DNA from 3 places in the Arthrobacter humicola genome. Region 2 is predicted to be linked to each of the others. Evidence: predicted binding sites of a transcription regulator. Region 2 holds the regulator's gene; each other region holds the start of a gene.
The links. Region 2 encodes HrcA, which represses chaperone genes, less so after heat shock. Its sites were predicted from a motif close to TTNGCACTCGNNNNNNNCGAGTGCNAA; they were not measured.
Positions count from the first base shown of each region.

Region 1: a site for HrcA is predicted at 1,953-1,979, ahead of groL (chaperonin GroEL). Genes of this name have one in related genera too.
Region 3: a site for HrcA is predicted at 4,344-4,370, ahead of ABD243_RS04465 (FmdB family zinc ribbon protein). Genes of this name have one in related genera too.

Region 1 covers NZ_BAAAQB010000019.1:30,708-36,396, reverse strand. The annotation lists gene groL (chaperonin GroEL) at 133-1,770, opposite strand; gene ABD243_RS06620 (ABC transporter substrate-binding protein) at 2,066-3,388, opposite strand; gene ABD243_RS06615 (cold-shock protein) at 3,388-3,591, opposite strand; gene ABD243_RS06610 (LytR C-terminal domain-containing protein) at 3,751-4,386, opposite strand; gene ABD243_RS06605 (DUF3263 domain-containing protein) at 4,481-4,822, opposite strand; gene ABD243_RS06600 (uracil-DNA glycosylase) at 4,938-5,689, shown strand, end outside.
Region 2 covers NZ_BAAAQB010000039.1:51,461-57,149, reverse strand. The annotation lists gene lepA (translation elongation factor 4) at 1-764, shown strand, start outside; gene hemW (radical SAM family heme chaperone HemW) at 810-2,048, shown strand; gene ABD243_RS16180 (DUF4870 domain-containing protein) at 2,206-2,625, opposite strand; gene ABD243_RS16175 (DUF3097 domain-containing protein) at 2,770-3,618, opposite strand; gene hrcA (heat-inducible transcriptional repressor HrcA) at 3,949-4,962, shown strand; gene dnaJ (molecular chaperone DnaJ) at 5,041-5,689, shown strand, end outside.
Region 3 covers NZ_BAAAQB010000012.1:8,694-14,382, reverse strand. The annotation lists gene ABD243_RS04490 (SDR family oxidoreductase) at 1-767, opposite strand, end outside; gene ABD243_RS04485 (hypothetical protein) at 888-1,886, opposite strand; gene ABD243_RS04480 (GNAT family N-acetyltransferase) at 2,029-2,649, opposite strand; gene galU (UTP--glucose-1-phosphate uridylyltransferase GalU) at 2,655-3,572, opposite strand; gene ABD243_RS04470 (5-formyltetrahydrofolate cyclo-ligase) at 3,679-4,317, shown strand; gene ABD243_RS04465 (FmdB family zinc ribbon protein) at 4,466-4,723, shown strand; gene ABD243_RS04460 (RcpC/CpaB family pilus assembly protein) at 5,224-5,689, shown strand, end outside.

The sequences.
Region 1 (5,689 bases), on a different contig from region 2:
GTCGGCTGGATCAGTGCGTTAAGTGAGGGAGGGTGTCCGGGCGGGGATGTGCTTAACCGACGACGGCGGCCCCACCCGAAGGTGGGACCGCCGTCGTTGAACGATTAGTTCAGGTGGCTGGAAGCCGGGTGGTTAGAAACCGCCCATGCCGCCCATGCCGCCCATGTCGTCGCCGCCGCCCATAGCCGGGGAGTTCTTCTCCGGCTTGTCGGCCACAACGGCCTCGGTGGTGAGGAACAGACCGGCGATGGAAGCCGCGTTCTGCAGGGCAGAGCGGGTTACCTTGACCGGGTCGTTGATGCCGGCGGCCAGCAGGTCGACGTACTCGCCAGTGGCTGCGTTGAGGCCGTGGCCTGCGGGCAGGCCGCGGACCTTGTCCACCACGACGCCGGGCTCGAGGCCGGCGTTGAACGCGATCTGCTTCAGCGGGGCGTCGATGGCAACGCGGACGATGTTCGCACCGGTTGCTTCGTCACCGGAGAGCTGCAGGTTCGCGAATGCCTTGGCACCGGCCTGGATCAGGGCAACGCCACCGCCGGCGACGATGCCCTCTTCAACAGCAGCCTTGGCGTTGCGGACAGCGTCCTCAATGCGGTGCTTGCGTTCCTTGAGCTCGACCTCGGTTGCGGCACCGGCCTTGATGACTGCAACGCCGCCGGCCAGCTTGGCCAGGCGCTCCTGCAGCTTCTCGCGGTCGTAGTCGGAATCCGAGTTCTCGATCTCGGCGCGGATCTGGGACACGCGGCCGGCGATCTGGTCGGCGTCGCCTGCACCCTCAACGATGGTGGTCTCGTCCTTGGTGACAACAACCTTGCGGGCCTTGCCGAGGAGTTCGAGTCCGGCGGTCTCAAGCTTGAGGCCGACTTCCTCGGAGATGACCTGGCCACCGGTGAGGATGGCGATGTCGGCCAGCTGCGCCTTGCGGCGGTCGCCGAAGCCCGGAGCCTTGACGGCAACGGACTTGAAGGTGCCGCGGATCTTGTTGACGATCAGGGTGGCCAGGGCCTCGCCCTCGATGTCTTCGGCAATGATCAGCAGCGGCTTGTTGGACTGCATGACCTTTTCGAGGACAGCAACCAGTTCCTTGACGTTGGAGATCTTGGAGTTGACGATCAGGATGTAGGGATCCTCAAGGACCGTTTCCTGGCGCTCGGCGTCGGTGACGAAGTAAGCGGAGATGTAGCCCTTGTCGAAGCGCATGCCTTCGGTGAGCTCCAGCTCGAGGCCGAACGTGTTCGACTCCTCGACCGTGATGACGCCTTCCTTGCCGACCTTGTCGAGGGCTTCGGCGATCAGGGCGCCGATCTCGTTGTCGCCAGCAGAGATGGATGCGGTGGCGGCGATCTCTTCCTTGGTCTCGATTTCCTTGGCGGAGGCCAGGAGCTCGCGGGTGACGGCTTCGACAGCCTTCTCGATGCCGCGCTTGAGGGACAGCGGGTCAGCGCCGGCCGCGACGTTGCGCAGGCCTTCCTTGACCAGGGCCTGGGCCAGCACGGTGGCCGTGGTGGTGCCGTCGCCAGCGACGTCATCCGTCTTCTTGGCAACTTCCTTGACCAGCTCGGCGCCGATCTTCTCGTAAGGATCGTCCAGCTCGATCTCCTTGGCGATGGAAACACCATCGTTGGTGATCGTGGGGGCGCCCCACTTCTTTTCGAGGACGACGTTGCGTCCCCGCGGGCCGAGGGTGACCTTGACGGCGTCGGCGAGGATGTTCAGGCCCCGCTCAAGACCGCGGCGTGCCTCTTCATCAAATGCAATGATCTTGGCCATAACGGCAGTAGTCCTTTCGGGACAGTCGTTAAGAATGAACCTTCGCTGCGGTGCCCGCGACGGACGATCCCAACCCGGCGGCCTCTGTATGCCGCTGGGTCCGGGATCTCACCCCAGCAAGGTGTTTCTTTAGCTCCTGGACCGGCCGCCTCACTTCGCAGCCGGGCGGACCGGGCGTCGTGTTAGCAGTCAGTGCGCTGGAGTGCTAACTCAATAATTAGCACTCCCCCGGGGAGAGTGCAAGCAGTGGCCGGCCCGAACCGCCCGCCACGCGGGCCCAATACGCTATGAGCGATCAGCCGCCGTTGCTGCTGGCGGTCTCCGTGCCGCTCATCTTGGCCATGTTGTCCTCGCCGTAGGTGTAGACCACGTAGTTCGCCTGAGTGATGTCCCCGTGGGAATCGAAGCTGATCCGTCCGGACTGGCCGTCGTAGTCCGGACGCTGGCCTGCACGCAGCGCGTCTTCACAGTCCTTGTAGTTCGTGCACACCTTGCTAGCGGCCGGGCTGGCGGTCTGGCCGTCTGCTGCCGCGGCGCCGCCGGAGATGGGGACGAGGGACGCCGCGATTGAGGTTCCGGCGTCGTCCTCTGCCGCGGCGGCAGCGACGGCGGCCAGGATGACGGCGTCGTACGTCTCGGCGGCGAACGTCATGTCCTTCAGCCCGGGATCTACCGCCACGAGGTCCGCCTGGAATGCGGCGGAGGGGAACACACCGGGCAGGATCCCGCGTGCGCCGTCGAGAGCGCGTGCGCCCAGCCCGGAGCCGTACTGGTTGACTGCTCCGTCGCTGAGGACGAGTTTCTTCCCGGCAAGGCCGGCGTTGTTCAGTTCGGCGATGGCGCCCTGGGCGCCATCGCGCGCGACCAGGACCACGGCGTCGGGATTCGCGGCTTTCGCGGCGGCAACAGCTTGTTGCGCCTGGCCCGGTTTGAACTCCGCGTCCGCCACGGTGTCCATGCCGGACTGCTTGGCCGCACTGCCGACGGCGGCGGCGACATCCTTGCCGTAGTCACCTTCCTCGTGCAGGACGGCCAGGGTCTTCGCGCCGCCGTCTTTGGCCAGCTTGGCCAGGACGGAGGCCTGGGCGACGTCGGCCGCCGCGGTGCGGAAGTAGTAGCCGCCGCTCTTGTAGTTGCTGAGCCCGCTGGCAGAGTTGGCCGGCGAAATGAGCGCTACCTTGGCGTTGGACAGCACGTCGATGGCGGCCGGGGCACGGCTGGAATCAGTGGGACCGATCACGACGTCGGCCTTGGCGGCCACGAGCGCTTTGGCCTGGGCGGCGGTGTCCGTGCTGATGGTTTCCGGCAGCAGCTCCACGGGTTTGCCTTTGTGGCCGCCGGCGGCGTTGATGTCCTTGACGGCAAGCTGTGCGGCCGCGAGCTGGGGGGCGTTGAGGAAGTTCTGCCGCCCGGTGTTGTCCAGGATCAGGCCGATGCGCAGGGTACCGTCGCCACTGGCGTCGGCGCTGGCCACGCGGGCGCTGCCCGCCGGCCCCAGGCAGCCTGACAGTGCCAGGGCCGTTACCGTTCCCGCTGCCAGGGCGCGGCCCAACGGGAAAGCTCCTGTGCGACGCCGGGCGGTGTCCCGCGGGGTGTCCGTGAGGGCGGGAAGTGCCACTAGGCGGGCCGAACGCTTTCAGCCTGCGGGCCCTTTTCGCCCTCGCCGATTTCCAGCTCCACCCGCTGGCCCTCATCCAGGGCGCGGTAGCCTTCCCCGATGATCGCGGACCAGTGCACGAAGACGTCGTTCTCGGACCCGTCGACAGTGATAAAGCCGTAGCCCTTTTCGGCGTTGAACCATTTGACGGTTCCCAGTGCCATGGTGTCCACACTTTCAACTAGCTTGCGTGCGGCCCACGTCGATGTGCGCCGCGGACTGCGAAGAGAAATCCGCAGCCACTGTATCCACAGCGTCCCGCAGTAATGCCGGTGACGGGCAGACCCGCCGGTGAATAGTTATTGAGGCGTAACCGGAAAGGGTTACTGGAAGCCGGGGCCGATCACCACGACGAGAGGCATGTTGAACTCGGCGGACTCCACCAGGGTGTCGATGCCCAGGAGCGTTCCCAGAGCCTCGGCGTTGCCCTTCTGGTCCACGCTGCTGTAGAAAATCACCGACGTCTGCTGGGGAACGCCGGGCCAGTTGCCCGTCTGGCCCAGGACCCAGCCGGCGGAACTGACGGTGCCGCCGACCCTGCTGGCGAGGCCGGCGGTGGTGGTCCCGTTATAGATCGTCACCGGCTGCGTCTTGTCCACGCCGGCGGCAGTGTCCCCCGGTGTTGCAGAGGGCGAGGCTTCCGGCGCCGTCGTGGCAGCTTCGGGGCTGGCCGGGGCCGTGCTGGTCGCCTCGGGACTGGGGCTCGCCGGGCTCGTAGCAGACGGGCTGCTGCTGGCGGACGCGCTGCTGCCGGCGGAGACGGCCGATGCCTGGCCCGCAGAAAAGCCGAGCTTGGGGAGGATCAGGAAGGCCACCAGGCCGATGGCCAGCGCTATGCAGCCCGCCGCCAGGATGGGAACCAGGCTCCGGCGGCGCGATTCGGCGACGGTCCGGTGGACACCCTGCCGGGTGGAGGTCTCGGGGACCCGATCAAATTCATCCCGAGCGTATTTGGTCATGGTTAAACGACGTCCTTGCTGATTTCATACGGGGTGCCCGAGGCCGGAAGCGGGCGCAACAGGACCTGCGAATCCGGCTGCGCGTGGCGCTACTTTACGAATCTGTTCCCAGACGACGGGCAGTGCGGGCACGTTGGCGTGATGTACGTAGTCTACGCAATCTCTTGACCAGCATGGGATCGTGGGCCAGCGCCTCCTCGGTATCGATGAGGGCGTTGAGGATCTGGTAGTAGTGCGTGGCGGAAAGGTCGAAGAGCTCGCGGATGGCCTGTTCCTTGGCCCCGGCGTACTTCCACCACTGCCGCTCCAAAGCAAGCATCTGCTGGTCACGGGCACTCAGCGGCGATTCGTCCGCCACCGCCCCCAGGCTGTCCCCCGACTCGGAAATTCCGTCAAAATCCCCCGCGAGCACGTGCTCTTGCGCTGTTTCGGCCACGACACACTCCCTTGGCTGGATCCGGTAAAAAGTCAGTCCCATGCTACGGCCGAACGACAGGGTTGTCATTTGGGCGCGGTCCAGGAACGGGCGGCGCGCGCGGACGTGCGGGAGAATGGGACCTGTGTTTGATTCCGATGCCCTGTTCGAGCTGGAGCCCGCAGCCGCCGACAACCTCAGCTTCGCGGAGCTGGCACGCCAGCCGCTGAGCGAGCTGGTTGCCCAGGACTGGGCCGAGGCGCTGGCGCCGGTGGAGCCACAGCTGCGGGACGTCCTGCACTACCTCGCCAGCGACGCGGCCGCGGGGCATGAGGTCCTCCCGTCGCCGTCCAACCTCCTGCGCGCTTTCCGGCAGCCGCTGTCCGGCGTGCGGGTCCTGATCGTGGGACAGGACCCGTATCCGACGCCGGGGCACGCCGTCGGGCTGTCCTTCGCCGTCGAGGGTGGCACCCGGCCGATCCCCCGCAGCCTCGCGAACATCTACAAGGAACTTGAGGCCGATCTCGGCTTCCCGCCCCGCGTCCACGGGGACCTTAGCCGCTGGGCGGAGCAGGGCGTGCTGCTCCTCAACCGGGTCCTCAGCGTCCGCGCCGGCGCGGCCGGTTCCCACCGGAGCAAGGGCTGGGAAGCCGTCACGGCGGCGGCCATCCGGGCTGTCGCGCATCGAGTGTCCGCGGACGGCGCGGGCACGGCTCCCCTCGTCGTGATCCTGTGGGGAAAGGATGCCGAGTCCGTCAGACCACTGCTGGGGTCCGCCGCCGTGATCGCCAGCGCCCACCCCAGCCCGCTCTCGGCATCCCGGGGCTTCTTCGGTTCCAGGCCGTTCAGCCGGACCAACACGCTGCTGCAGGAACAGGGCAACGGGAC
Region 2 (5,689 bases):
TCACCCGCGAGCGGCTCGAGCGCGAGTACAACCTGGACCTGATCTCCACCGCCCCGAACGTGGAGTACGAGGTGACGCTGGAGGACAAAAAGGTCGTCCACGTCACCAATCCCAGCGAGTACCCCACCGGCAAGGTCGCTGAAGTCCGCGAACCGATGGTGGCTGCAACGATCCTGGCACCGAACGAGTTCGTCGGCGCCATCATGGAGCTGTGCCAGAGCAGGCGCGGCGTCATGGGCGGCATGGACTACCTTTCCGAGGACCGGGTGGAAATCCGTTACCGCCTGCCGCTGGCCGAAATCGTCTTCGATTTCTTCGACATCCTCAAGTCCAAGACCCGCGGCTACGGCTCGCTGGACTGGAAGGCCGACGGCGACCAGGTCGCAGACCTCGTCAAGGTGGACATCATGCTCCAGGGCGAGCAGGTGGACGCGTTCTCCGCGATCACGCACCGTGACAAGGCATACGCGTACGGCGTGATGATGACCGGCAAGCTGCGCGAACTCATCCCGCGGCAGCAGTTCGAGGTGCCCATCCAGGCCGCCATCGGCTCACGGATCATCGCCCGCGAAAGCATCCGCGCCATCCGCAAGGATGTGCTTGCCAAGTGCTACGGCGGTGACATCACCCGAAAGCGCAAACTGCTGGAGAAGCAGAAGGAAGGCAAGAAGCGCATGAAGATGGTGGGCCGTGTCGAGGTCCCGCAGGAAGCCTTCATCGCCGCCCTCACCACGGACGAGTCCAAGGACAAGGCCAAGAAGTAGCGGTGCTTGCCATGACTGTTGCTGCCGTGCCGGCAGGCCGGGCCTGTGCCTAGCGTCCTTCCCCTCGGCGACCCGGCGCCGTCGGACGGGCTCCTGCCCGCCCAGGCGGCCGACGGCGCTGCTCAGCGCGCCTTCGGGCTCTACGTGCACATCCCGTTCTGCGCGGTGCGCTGCGGGTACTGCGACTTCAACACCTACACCGCGACCGAGCTCGGCGGCGGGGCCTCCCAAGACGCCTACGCCGCCACCGCGATCGCCGAGGTGGACTTCGCCGCCCGCGTCCTGAACAATTCCGGCGTGCCCCAACGCCCGCTCAGCACCGTCTTCTTCGGCGGCGGCACGCCCACGCTCCTGCCGGCGGAGGACCTGGCGCGCATTCTCACGGCTGCGATCGGGGCCTGGGGCCTGCAGCCCGGCGCCGAAGTGACCACGGAAGCCAATCCGGATTCCGTCACCCCGGAATCCCTGCAGCTGCTGGCCGACGCCGGGTTCACCCGCGTCTCCTTCGGCATGCAGTCGGCCGTGCCGCACGTCCTGAAGGTCCTGGACCGCACCCACACGCCCAGCCGGGTGCCCGAGGTGGTGCAGTGGGCACGGCAGGCGGGGCTCGCGGTCAGCCTTGACCTGATCTACGGAACGCCGGGGGAATCCTTGGCTGACTGGCGCTACTCGCTCGAGACCGCCCTGTCCTACGGTCCCGACCACATCAGCGCCTACGCACTGATTGTGGAAGACGGCACCAAACTTGCGGCGCAGATCCGCCGCGGCGAGGTGCCGGAAATCGACGACGACGACCACGCCGCCAAATACGAACTCGCCGACGAACTGATTTCCGCGGCCGGGCTCGCCTGGTACGAGGTCAGCAACTGGTCCCGCACCCCCGAACAGGCCTGCCGGCACAACCTCGCCTACTGGCGGGGGGACGACTGGTGGGGCATCGGCCCCGGGGCGCACTCGCACGTCGGGGGCGTCCGCTGGTGGAACGTCAAACACCCCACCGCCTACGCCAACCGTCTCGGCACCGGCGCGTCGCCGGCCGCCGGACGGGAAACGCTGGACACCGAGACCCGCAACGTGGAGCGGGTCATGCTCGAGGCCCGACTGAACTCCGGGCTGGACATCCCGAGCCTCGGCGGCCTGGGGGACACCGGCAGGCACGCGGTCGCCGGGCTGATCGCCGACGGCCTGGTGGACCCCGCCGCCGCCTTCAAGGGGCGGCTGGTCCTCACGCTCAAGGGCCGGCTCCTGGCCGACGCCGTGGTCCGCAGGATCCTGCCGGACTAAGAAGCTGCTCCCTTGGCCGGGGGAGCCCGGCCGCGCCCGGGCCGTGGATACACAATGAGCCGGCCGCTGCCCCCAAAGGGGCAGCGGCCGGCTCATTCTGTTCGGGACCGGAGGTTTGGGGCCGGGCCGGCCTAGCGCCGGGTTGCTTGATCCCGGTCTATTTGATCCAGCGCAGGTTGAACTCGTAGCGGTGCGGCTGGCCGCGGTTGACATGGATGCCCGCAGCCACCGAGAAACAGGTCACGGCGATCCAGATCACCGTGGCGAGCACGGCAAAGAGGTTGCCCACCACGGGAATGAAGACCAGCAGATTGGCGAGCACGGCCGCGATGGTCGGCGGCAGGGTGAAGTTGAGGGCTTCCTTGGACTCCTGGGCCGTGAACGGGCCACGGTCCTTGAAGATCAAGTAGATCAGCAGCGACGGCACGCAGCCCAGGATGCCGCCGAAGTGCGCCAGCGTGGCCCACTGCCGGTCCTCGCCGGCCGTCAGCGGCAGCGCATTTGCCGGAACGCCATGGTACGGGGGCTGGCCATGGCCGGCCTGGTTGCCCGTGTGTTCGCGTGCGTTATCTGCCACGGTGAAGCCCTTCGGATTGCGGTGATGCGTTGCTGCCTGGGTTGTGCCTGGAATAGCCGGGACCGCGCTGGGAGCGCGGCCGCCGTTTCAAGAATACTTGCTTGGGCGCGTAAATGGAGATCACGGAGCGGCCGCCGCGGCGCGCTACGGCACGGTCAGGAAGTCAATGACCTCTTCGACGCGGCCCAGCAGGGACGCCTCCAGGTCGGCGTAGCTGCGGACCGCGCCGAGGAGCTTCTGCCAGCCGAGGCCGATGTCCTCCTTGGTGGAGCGGGGCCACCCGAACGCCGTCAGGATGCCGGTTTTCCAGTCCACGCCGCGGGGGATCACCGGCCACCGCTCAATCCCCAGGACCGAGGGCCGGATGGCCTGCCACACGTCCACGTAGGGGTGGCCCACAATCAGGACGTTGCCCGCGGCACCCGGCGAAGCCATGACGGCGTCGGCGATCCGCGACTCCTTGGAATCGGGCACCAGGTGGTCAACCAGCACGCCCAGCCGGCGCCCCGGACCCGGGCGGAACTCCGCCACCGCGGCCGCGAGGTCGTCAATGCCGTGCAGCGGCTCGACGACGATTCCCTCCACCCGGAGGTCATCGCCCCAGACCTTCTCCACGAGCTCGGCGTCGTGCTTGCCTTCCACCCAGATCCGGCTGGCCTTGGCCACCTGTGCGCGCTGTCCCGCCACCCGGACCGAGCCCGACGCCGTGCGGCCGGGACCGGCGGCGGGCGCCGCCTTCGGCGCAGGAGGCATCAGCCGGATCGGCTGCCCCTCCAAAAGGAAGCCAAAGCCGAGGCGGAAGGACCGGGACTTGCCCCGCCGGTCCTCCAGCGCCACCACGTGCATGCCGCCGGACTTCTCCACCCGGGTCACGGCGCCCACCCAGCCGGACTGGACCTCCTCGAGGACCATCCCGCGTTCCACCGGGACTTCCGGCAACTGCGTCTTGGCGGGGGCGGACAGGTCCTGGGGCCCCCAGTTCTGGTACGACATCTCTACACGCTTACTTTGCACTCGGAATGTACGGCGGTCAGTGGAACTCTCCGGGGCCCGAAGGGGCCCGAGCCGGACCACAGGGGCGCGGTGACGGTAGCGGCTGCCGCGGTTCCCGCGCCGTCGTGACGGATCCCCGAGATCCCGCAGGCAACGCCCGGAGCGAATCCAATGCTAACAACGCGGCGACTCATATTAGACTGGTTAGCACTTAGGCATGTCGAGTGCTAACCCCTGTCCGGTCACGGACCGCCCCCGCAGCACGCGGGGACGCGAACCGAACGGTCCTGGGGCGGCACCGGCTGCGGGACCGTCGATTGGAGGTGGAGCGTGAGCGAACCACGCAAACTCGAAGTGCTGCGCGCCATCGTGGAGGACTACGTCCATTCCCGCGAGCCAGTCGGGTCCAAGGCGCTGGTTGAACGGCACCATCTTGGTGTCTCCAGTGCCACGATCCGCAATGACATGGCTGCACTGGAAGACGAAGGCCTCATCACGGCACCGCACACGAGTGCCGGCCGGATTCCGACGGACAAGGGCTACCGGCTCTTCGTCGACCAGATCTCGGCCGTCAAGCCGTTGTCTCCGGCCGAGCGCCGGGCCATCCAGGCGCTGCTGGAAGGATCAGAGGACCTCGACGACGTCCTCGACCGCACCGTGCGGCTCCTGTCCCAGCTGACTAACCAGGTCGCCGTCGTGCAGTATCCGCTGCTCAGCCGCGCCCGGGTGCGGCACATCGAATTCGTGCTGCTGGCGCCCCGGAAGGTCCTGGCGGTCCTGATCGCGGACACCGGGAAGGTGGAGCAGCGCGTGATCGACGTCGGCCAGGAGATTGCGGACGACGCACTGGCGGAGTTGCGCACCCGTTTCCTGGCCAGCCTCTCCGGAACCCCGCTGAGCCTGATGCCGCAACTGCTGCCCGCCGTCGTCGCGAGCGGCCCGCCGGCGCGCCGCGGCGCAGCCCAGGCCCTGGCCCGCGGCCTCGAGGCCCTGGCGACGAGCAGCCGCGAGGAGCGCATGGTCATGGCCGGCACCGCCAACCTGGCCCGCTCCAACGTGGACTTCCCGCTCAGCATCGGCCCCGTGCTGGAAGCCCTCGAGGAGCAGGTGGTCATGTTGCGCCTGCTCAGCGAAATGGCCGAAGACCCGCGCGGTGTCACGGTCAGCATCGGACGGGAGAACCCCTACGACGGCCTCGCCGAGGCCTCGGTGGTGGCCACCGCCTACGGGCCGGACGCCACGGCCAAGGTCGGAGTCCTCGGGCCCACCCGGATGGACTATCCCACCACCATGGCCGCCGTCCGCGCGGTGGCCCGCTACCTTTCGAGGATCCTTGGGCCCTGACCGGCCCGGGACCGAACGCTACTTTTTGCCCGACAGGCAGTGCCCCACAGGCAGAACAACAAGGAAGAGATACACACTTTGAGCAGCCACTATGACGTTCTTGGAGTCTCCCGCGACGCAACGGGGGAGGAAATCAAGAAGGCCTACCGGAAACTGGCCCGGACCCTTCACCCTGACGTGAACCCGGGGGAGGACGCCTCGGACCGGTTCAAGGCGGTCACCCACGCCTACGAGGTCCTTTCCGATCCGCAGAAGCGCCGGGTCTATGACACCACCGGCAATGAGAACGGCACCGACAACGGCTTCGGCGGCGGCAGCTACTCCGGCCAGGGCTTCGCCTTCCAGGACATCTTCGAGACCTTCTTCGGCGCCGGCGGCGGCCAGGGCGGCCCGGCGTCCCGGATCCGCCGCGGCCAGGACGCGCTGATCAGCGTACGGATCGACCTCCGCGACGCCGTGTTCGGCGTCAACAAGAAGCTCGAAGTGGACACGGCCGTCATCTGCCCCACCTGCGAGGGCTCCTGCTGCCGCGAGGGCAGCCACCCGGTCCGCTGCGACATCTGTGGCGGCAGCGGCCAGGTCCAGCGCGCTGTGCGGTCCATCCTCGGCCAGGTCATGACGTCGGCTCCCTGCGGCTCCTGTGAGGGCTTCGGCACCGTCATCAAGGACCCCTGCAACGAGTGCAGCGGCCAGGGCCGAATCCGCAGCCGCCGTTCCCTGACCGTCA
Region 3 (5,689 bases), on a different contig from region 2:
CCCATCGCTCCCGGCAGCGGCAGGCGCAGCAGGCGGCCCTTCGCGCCGGTGGCCCGTTGCCATTCCCGGGCGAAGTCGGCCATGTCCTTGGCTTCCGGGCCGCCGATGTTCAGCACGCGGTGCCGCGGGCGCGCCGGTTCGGGCACCGGTGCCGTCGCCGTCTCCGGCTCCGGCGCCGGGCCGCGCCCCGAATCCGGTGCCGGCTCCAAGGCGGCCTCCAGGAGCATCGCAGCGACGTCGGCCGGTGAGACGGGCTGGAACCGGGCGCCCCTCACCACGGGGATGACCCTGACCTTTGATCCGGCGCCGAACATCATCGCCAGCAACGAGTGAAACTGGGTGGCCCGCACCACCACCGTCTCGAGCCCGGACAGCTCGTAAACATGCTCCTTCGCCGCCTTCGAGCGGTAGAAGGCATAGCTGCTGTGATCACAGTTCACGATGGAGAGCATCACGGCCCTGGCCGTGCCCGCCTCCTGGGCGGCGGCCAGAAGCCGCGCGCCGCCGTCGGCGAAGTTCTTGCGCGCTTTCCCCGAGCGTCCCTCCAGGCAGTCGACCACGACGTCGGCCCCGGCCAGCGCAACCGCGAGCCCTTCGCCCGTCGTCACGTCCGCGCGGAAGTACTCCGCTCCCCCGCCGCTGCCGGCGGTGCCGGCCGCCGGCGGGTGGCGGCTCAGCACGGCCACGGAATGCCCGGCGTCGAGAGCCTGACGCACCACCTCACGGCCCACTTGGCCGGTTCCACCGGCGACGCAGATCCTTGTCATGACCAGAGGCTACCGCAGCGGCCCGTGCAGCGCTCCCTGCCGGGGCGCTGCGGGGAAAGGAAAACCCCGGACAGCCATCACTGGCTGCCCGGGGCGAAGACTCCAGAAGAACGCAACGGGTCAGGCGCGTCGCCGCTGAAGAACGTCATCGAGGTTGCTCAACGCGCTCTGGGCCTTGCTGAGCTGCTTCGTCTCGGGGTCATCGGCTATCCGGGGATCGGAGACGGCCGGCCGAGCCGAGGCCTGCTTGAGCGACGGCTTGCCGACCGCCTTCGGTGCCTCGGGCAGGTCCAGCGGCTTGGGGGCCGCGCGTTCGGCCTTCGGCGCTTCGACATACGTGGGTTTGGGAACGTCCACGGGCTCCCAGCTGGAGCCTTCCGCCGGTGCCGCCGGTGCGGCTGCCACAGCTGCCGCGGTGTCGCCCGAGGCTGCCGCTTCGGCTAGGGCTGCCTGGCGGAGATCCAGTGCGGTGAGCGGCTTGGGCGACGGTTCCGGTGTGGAGCGGTCCGCTTCGGCGTCGAAGAGCGGATTCTCGGGCCGCACGCCGGGGCGCTCCGCAGGAAGGGTCGGGGTCTCTTCGGGCACCGACGGCCGCACAGGCCTGTGCGCCGGGCTGCCCATGGCTGCACGGAATGCGGCGTTCATTTTCCGCCGGCGGTCGCGGATAGCGAGACGGCGGAGCATTGCCACGGACGCGACGGCGCCCACCAGGGCTGCCACCGGCAGCCAGCCGGATCCGACGCCGAACAGTCGAAGCAGCGCGGACACCACGCCGGTGAGCAGGGAGAGCGTCCCGGCCAGCGCAAGCACCAGCCGGCCCCAGCGAATCCTGAACGCCGGGGAGGCGGCAGCGGGCAGCGGGCTTGCGCCGCGTGTTTCCCTTGGCGTATCCCCGGGCTCTGCGGTGCCGCCGGCAGGTTCTGCGCGCCGGGTGATATTCATGGGCTTCTCCTGCTGCGCCGCCATTTTCATAACCTTCCCCGCTTGTGGGTCTACTGGTTCTATGTCGATGACGTCCGCCAGGAATTCGCCTGCAGGCTGCAGCTGGTGGCGCCCGTTCCGCAGAACGTAGGGTGCCACCCACACGATCCAGAGCGCAACAGCAATGACAAGGATCACAGAGCTGCTAAGAGGGAAGTCCACACTCAAAACCGTATGAGGTATATGGGGTGCTAGGCCGCATTGTCAGGGGTGTGTCGCGGGCGCGCCGGCAATTGGTGGGGGCCGGGGCGTAGTGGCTGGTCAGGCGGCTATCAAGGGCTCACGCCGGCCGGCTCCGCAACCACCGGGCGAGAAGGCCTTCCGGCACTTCCTCAGCCGTGAGCGCGAAGGTGCGGTGGTCGGCCCATTCACCGTTGATGTGCAGGTATCGGGGCCTGAATCCTTCGTCGCGGAACCCGAGTTTTTCCACCACTCGCAGGCTCGGCCCGTTTTCCGGCCTGATGTTGATTTCCATCCTGTGCAGGCCAAGGGTTCCGAAGCAGTAGTCCGTCGCCATGGCCACGGCGGTGGGGGCAATCCCCCGGCCGGCCCGGTCCTGATCGACCCAATAGCCCAACGTCGCCATCATGGCCGATCCCCAAACGATCGAGGACACGGTCAGCTGTCCCACGATCACTGGCTTCTCGTGCCCAGGCCTCCATTCGGCGATCACGAACGGCAGGGCCGTGGCCTGTGCGGCCTGGGCCTTCAGCGACCGCACCATCTGCCGGTAATCCGGCAGGCCGCCGCCGGGGACCGGGTTTGATGCCTCCCAAGGGGCAAGCCACTCGCAGTTGCGTGACCTAAGCGCTGTCCACTCTTTGCGGTCCCGGTACCGGATAGGGCGCAACACGATGTCGCCGCTCTCCAGAGTCACCGGCCAGGTGAAGCTGCCCCCCACGGGAATTACTTGGCGAGGCTGGGGGTAAGGCTGGACGCGAAGCCGGGCAGCCATTCGCGCAGGCCCGGGCCGAGGTCCTCGCTGTCGCAGGCGAGCTGGACACAGGCCTTGAGGTAGCTGAGCTTGTCGCCGGTGTCGTAGCGGCGGCCGCGGAAGACGACGCCGTACACGCCGTAGCCCTCGCCGGTGCCGGTGGAGAGTTCCTGCAGTGCATCCGTCAGCTGGATTTCGCCGCCGCGGCCCGGCGCGGTGCGCTCGAGCACTTCAAAGACGGCCGGGTGCAGGACATAGCGGCCAATGACCGCGAGGTTTGACGGGGCGTCCTCGACGTCGGGCTTCTCCACGAGCTGCTTGACGCGGACGTACTCCTCACCGGCGATCGCCTCGACGTCGGCGCAGCCATAGGCGCTGATCTGGGACGGGTCCACCTCGATCAGCGCGACCACCGACCCGCCGGTCTTGGCCTGTACTTCGATCATGGTGCTGAGGAGCTCATCGCGGGCGTCAATCAGGTCATCGCCCAGGAGCACGGCGAACGGTTCCTGGCCGACGTGCTGCTTGGCCCGGAGGACCGCGTGGCCGAGGCCCATGGGGTCGCCCTGGCGGACGTAGTGGATGTCGCCGAGGTTGCTGGCGGCCTGGATGGACTCGAGCTTTGCCGTGTCACCCTTGGCTTGGAGGGTGGCTTCGAGCGTGGGAACGCGGTCGAAGTGGTCCTCCAACGCCCGCTTGTTGCGGCCCGTGATCATCAGGATGTCGTTCAGGCCGACATTCACGGCCTCCTCGACCACGTACTGGATGGCCGGCTTGTCAACGACAGGCAGCATTTCCTTGGGCATGGCCTTCGTGGCCGGAAGAAACCTGGTACCAAGGCCCGCGGCGGGGATGACGGCCTTGCGGACGGAAGCATTGGGTGTATTCACTCGACTAATCTAACGGAGGGACCAATCATTGCGTAATTATTCGGCCTGCCCCGCGGGCCCCCTGACGTTGCGGAGCAGGCTGCACGATGCAGAGGACGGACCAGTCATGGCGTCAAAAGACGAAATACGCTCCAGCCACAGGGCAAGGCGTGCGGCGCTCCCGTTGGACGCGCTCGATGCCGCAGCGGCAGGCATCACCCGCCACGGACTCGAGTGGGCATCCGATCTGACCGGCGGCCGCCGGGGTACCTTCGCCGCGTATCTGGGCGTGGGCGCCGAACCGCCCACGCTGCCGCTGCTGTCAGCCTTGGTCGATGCCGGGCACCGGGTGCTCCTTCCCGTCTGCGAACCCGAACTCGAACTCAGCTGGGTGTACTGGACTCCGGAATCCGGGTTTGTCCGCAGCCGGTTCGCCCCCATCCAGGAGCCTGTTGGCGAGCGCCACAGCACCGCGGTGACGCTGGACGCCACCGCAATCTTCCTGCCGGCCACTGCAGTGGATTTCTCGGGCAACCGCATCGGACAAGGCGGCGGCTACTACGACAAGTTCCTTGCCACATTGGCCGCCCTGTCCTCCGCGTCCGGCTCGTCCGCGGCCGGCAGGGCGTCCGACGCCGTACCGCTGCCGACTGTCGCCGTCGTCTACGACACTGAGGTACTGCCCGCGGGCAGTATTCCCGCCGAGTCCTTCGACCGGAAGGTCGACGCGGCGCTGACACCGGGCGGGATCATCCGGCTCCGCTGATCGGGGGTCCTGCGGGGGTGATAGAATTAGCACTCAGGCCCTGCGACTGCTAAGACGGAACCCGCCGACAGGTATATCGATAGATATATCGACCGGTCCCGACTCGACAGCACGGGACCTGCTCGTTTGTCCCAGAGGAGGATTTCCAGTGCCCACGTATGCATATGCCTGCAAGGACTGCAGCCACGCCTTCGAGATCGTGCAGTCGTTCAGCGACAACTCCCTGACGTCCTGCCCCGAGTGCCAGGGCACGCTGCGCAAGAAGTTCAACAGCGTCGGCGTTGTATTCAAGGGATCCGGCTTCTACCGGACCGATTCGCGCGACACCAAGGGCAGCACAGTTGCCCCGGCCCCCGCTGCGGCTCCCGCACCCGCAACGGCGCCTGCCCCGGCCGCCGCCAGCTAGGGTCCCAAGGCTGCCATCCGTGCAGCCCTGGTGCACCGTCTCCGGACGGAACCGTCCGCCTAGCCTCCGGCCGCCGCCCCGGAGCGTTGTTCGCGAAAGACACCGCTGCCAAGGCAGCACCGTGGCCGCAGTCCCTGTGCCGTGCAATCGCGCACTAATGCCGGCATGCCGCAGCCTACACAGTCCTTCCTGCCTCCCGTTGTCCACATAAGCAGTTCCGCGACTCCCGCGAGCATGCCAGAGTCCGTAGCGTGGCGGCCATGGCACCCTCACTCAACCCGGCTTCCTGGCCGTCTTTCAAGGCCTCTTCGCTGCCGCCCCGGCCCGGGAACGGAGCGATGCCCGCCAGCTGGGCACGCTCCGGGATCCGCTCCGCTGGCCTCCTTCCGCCCACGTTTCCTTCTGCCGGCAGCTCCATCCGGAATTACACCCGGCCCGGGAGGCCGCCCCGGCAGCGGTTGCCGCGCGGCAGGCCGCCGCGACGCCGCCTGGGCAACTGGTTGAGCCGGAACCGCCGGCTGCTGGCGGCGCTCATGTTGTGCATCGCCGCTGGCCTGACTGTTCAGCAGCTAACTCCTGCGCCCGCCGACACCGCCACTGCGTTCGCAGCCGTAGCGGATCTTCCCGCCGGAAAAACCCTGGAACCAGGCGACGTCCGCATGATGAGCATCCCGCCCGGCCTAGTGCCGGCCGGCAGCCCGGGCGGCGAAAACGCGTTCGAGGGCAAGCAGTTGGCCGCACCGCTGCGCCAAGGCCAGCTCCTCACCGACGCCCAGATCCTTGGCCCTGGCCTGCTGGCCGGAAGCCCGCCCGGTTCCGCAGCCGTACCGCTCAGGATGGCGGATCCTGCGTCTATCCGGCTGCTCTCCCCCGGACAACTCGTGAACGTGGTGCTCACCGCCGGCAGCGGCTTCGAACAAGCCGCTGAAGGCCAAATCCTGGCCGAAGCCGTCCCTGTACTGTGGA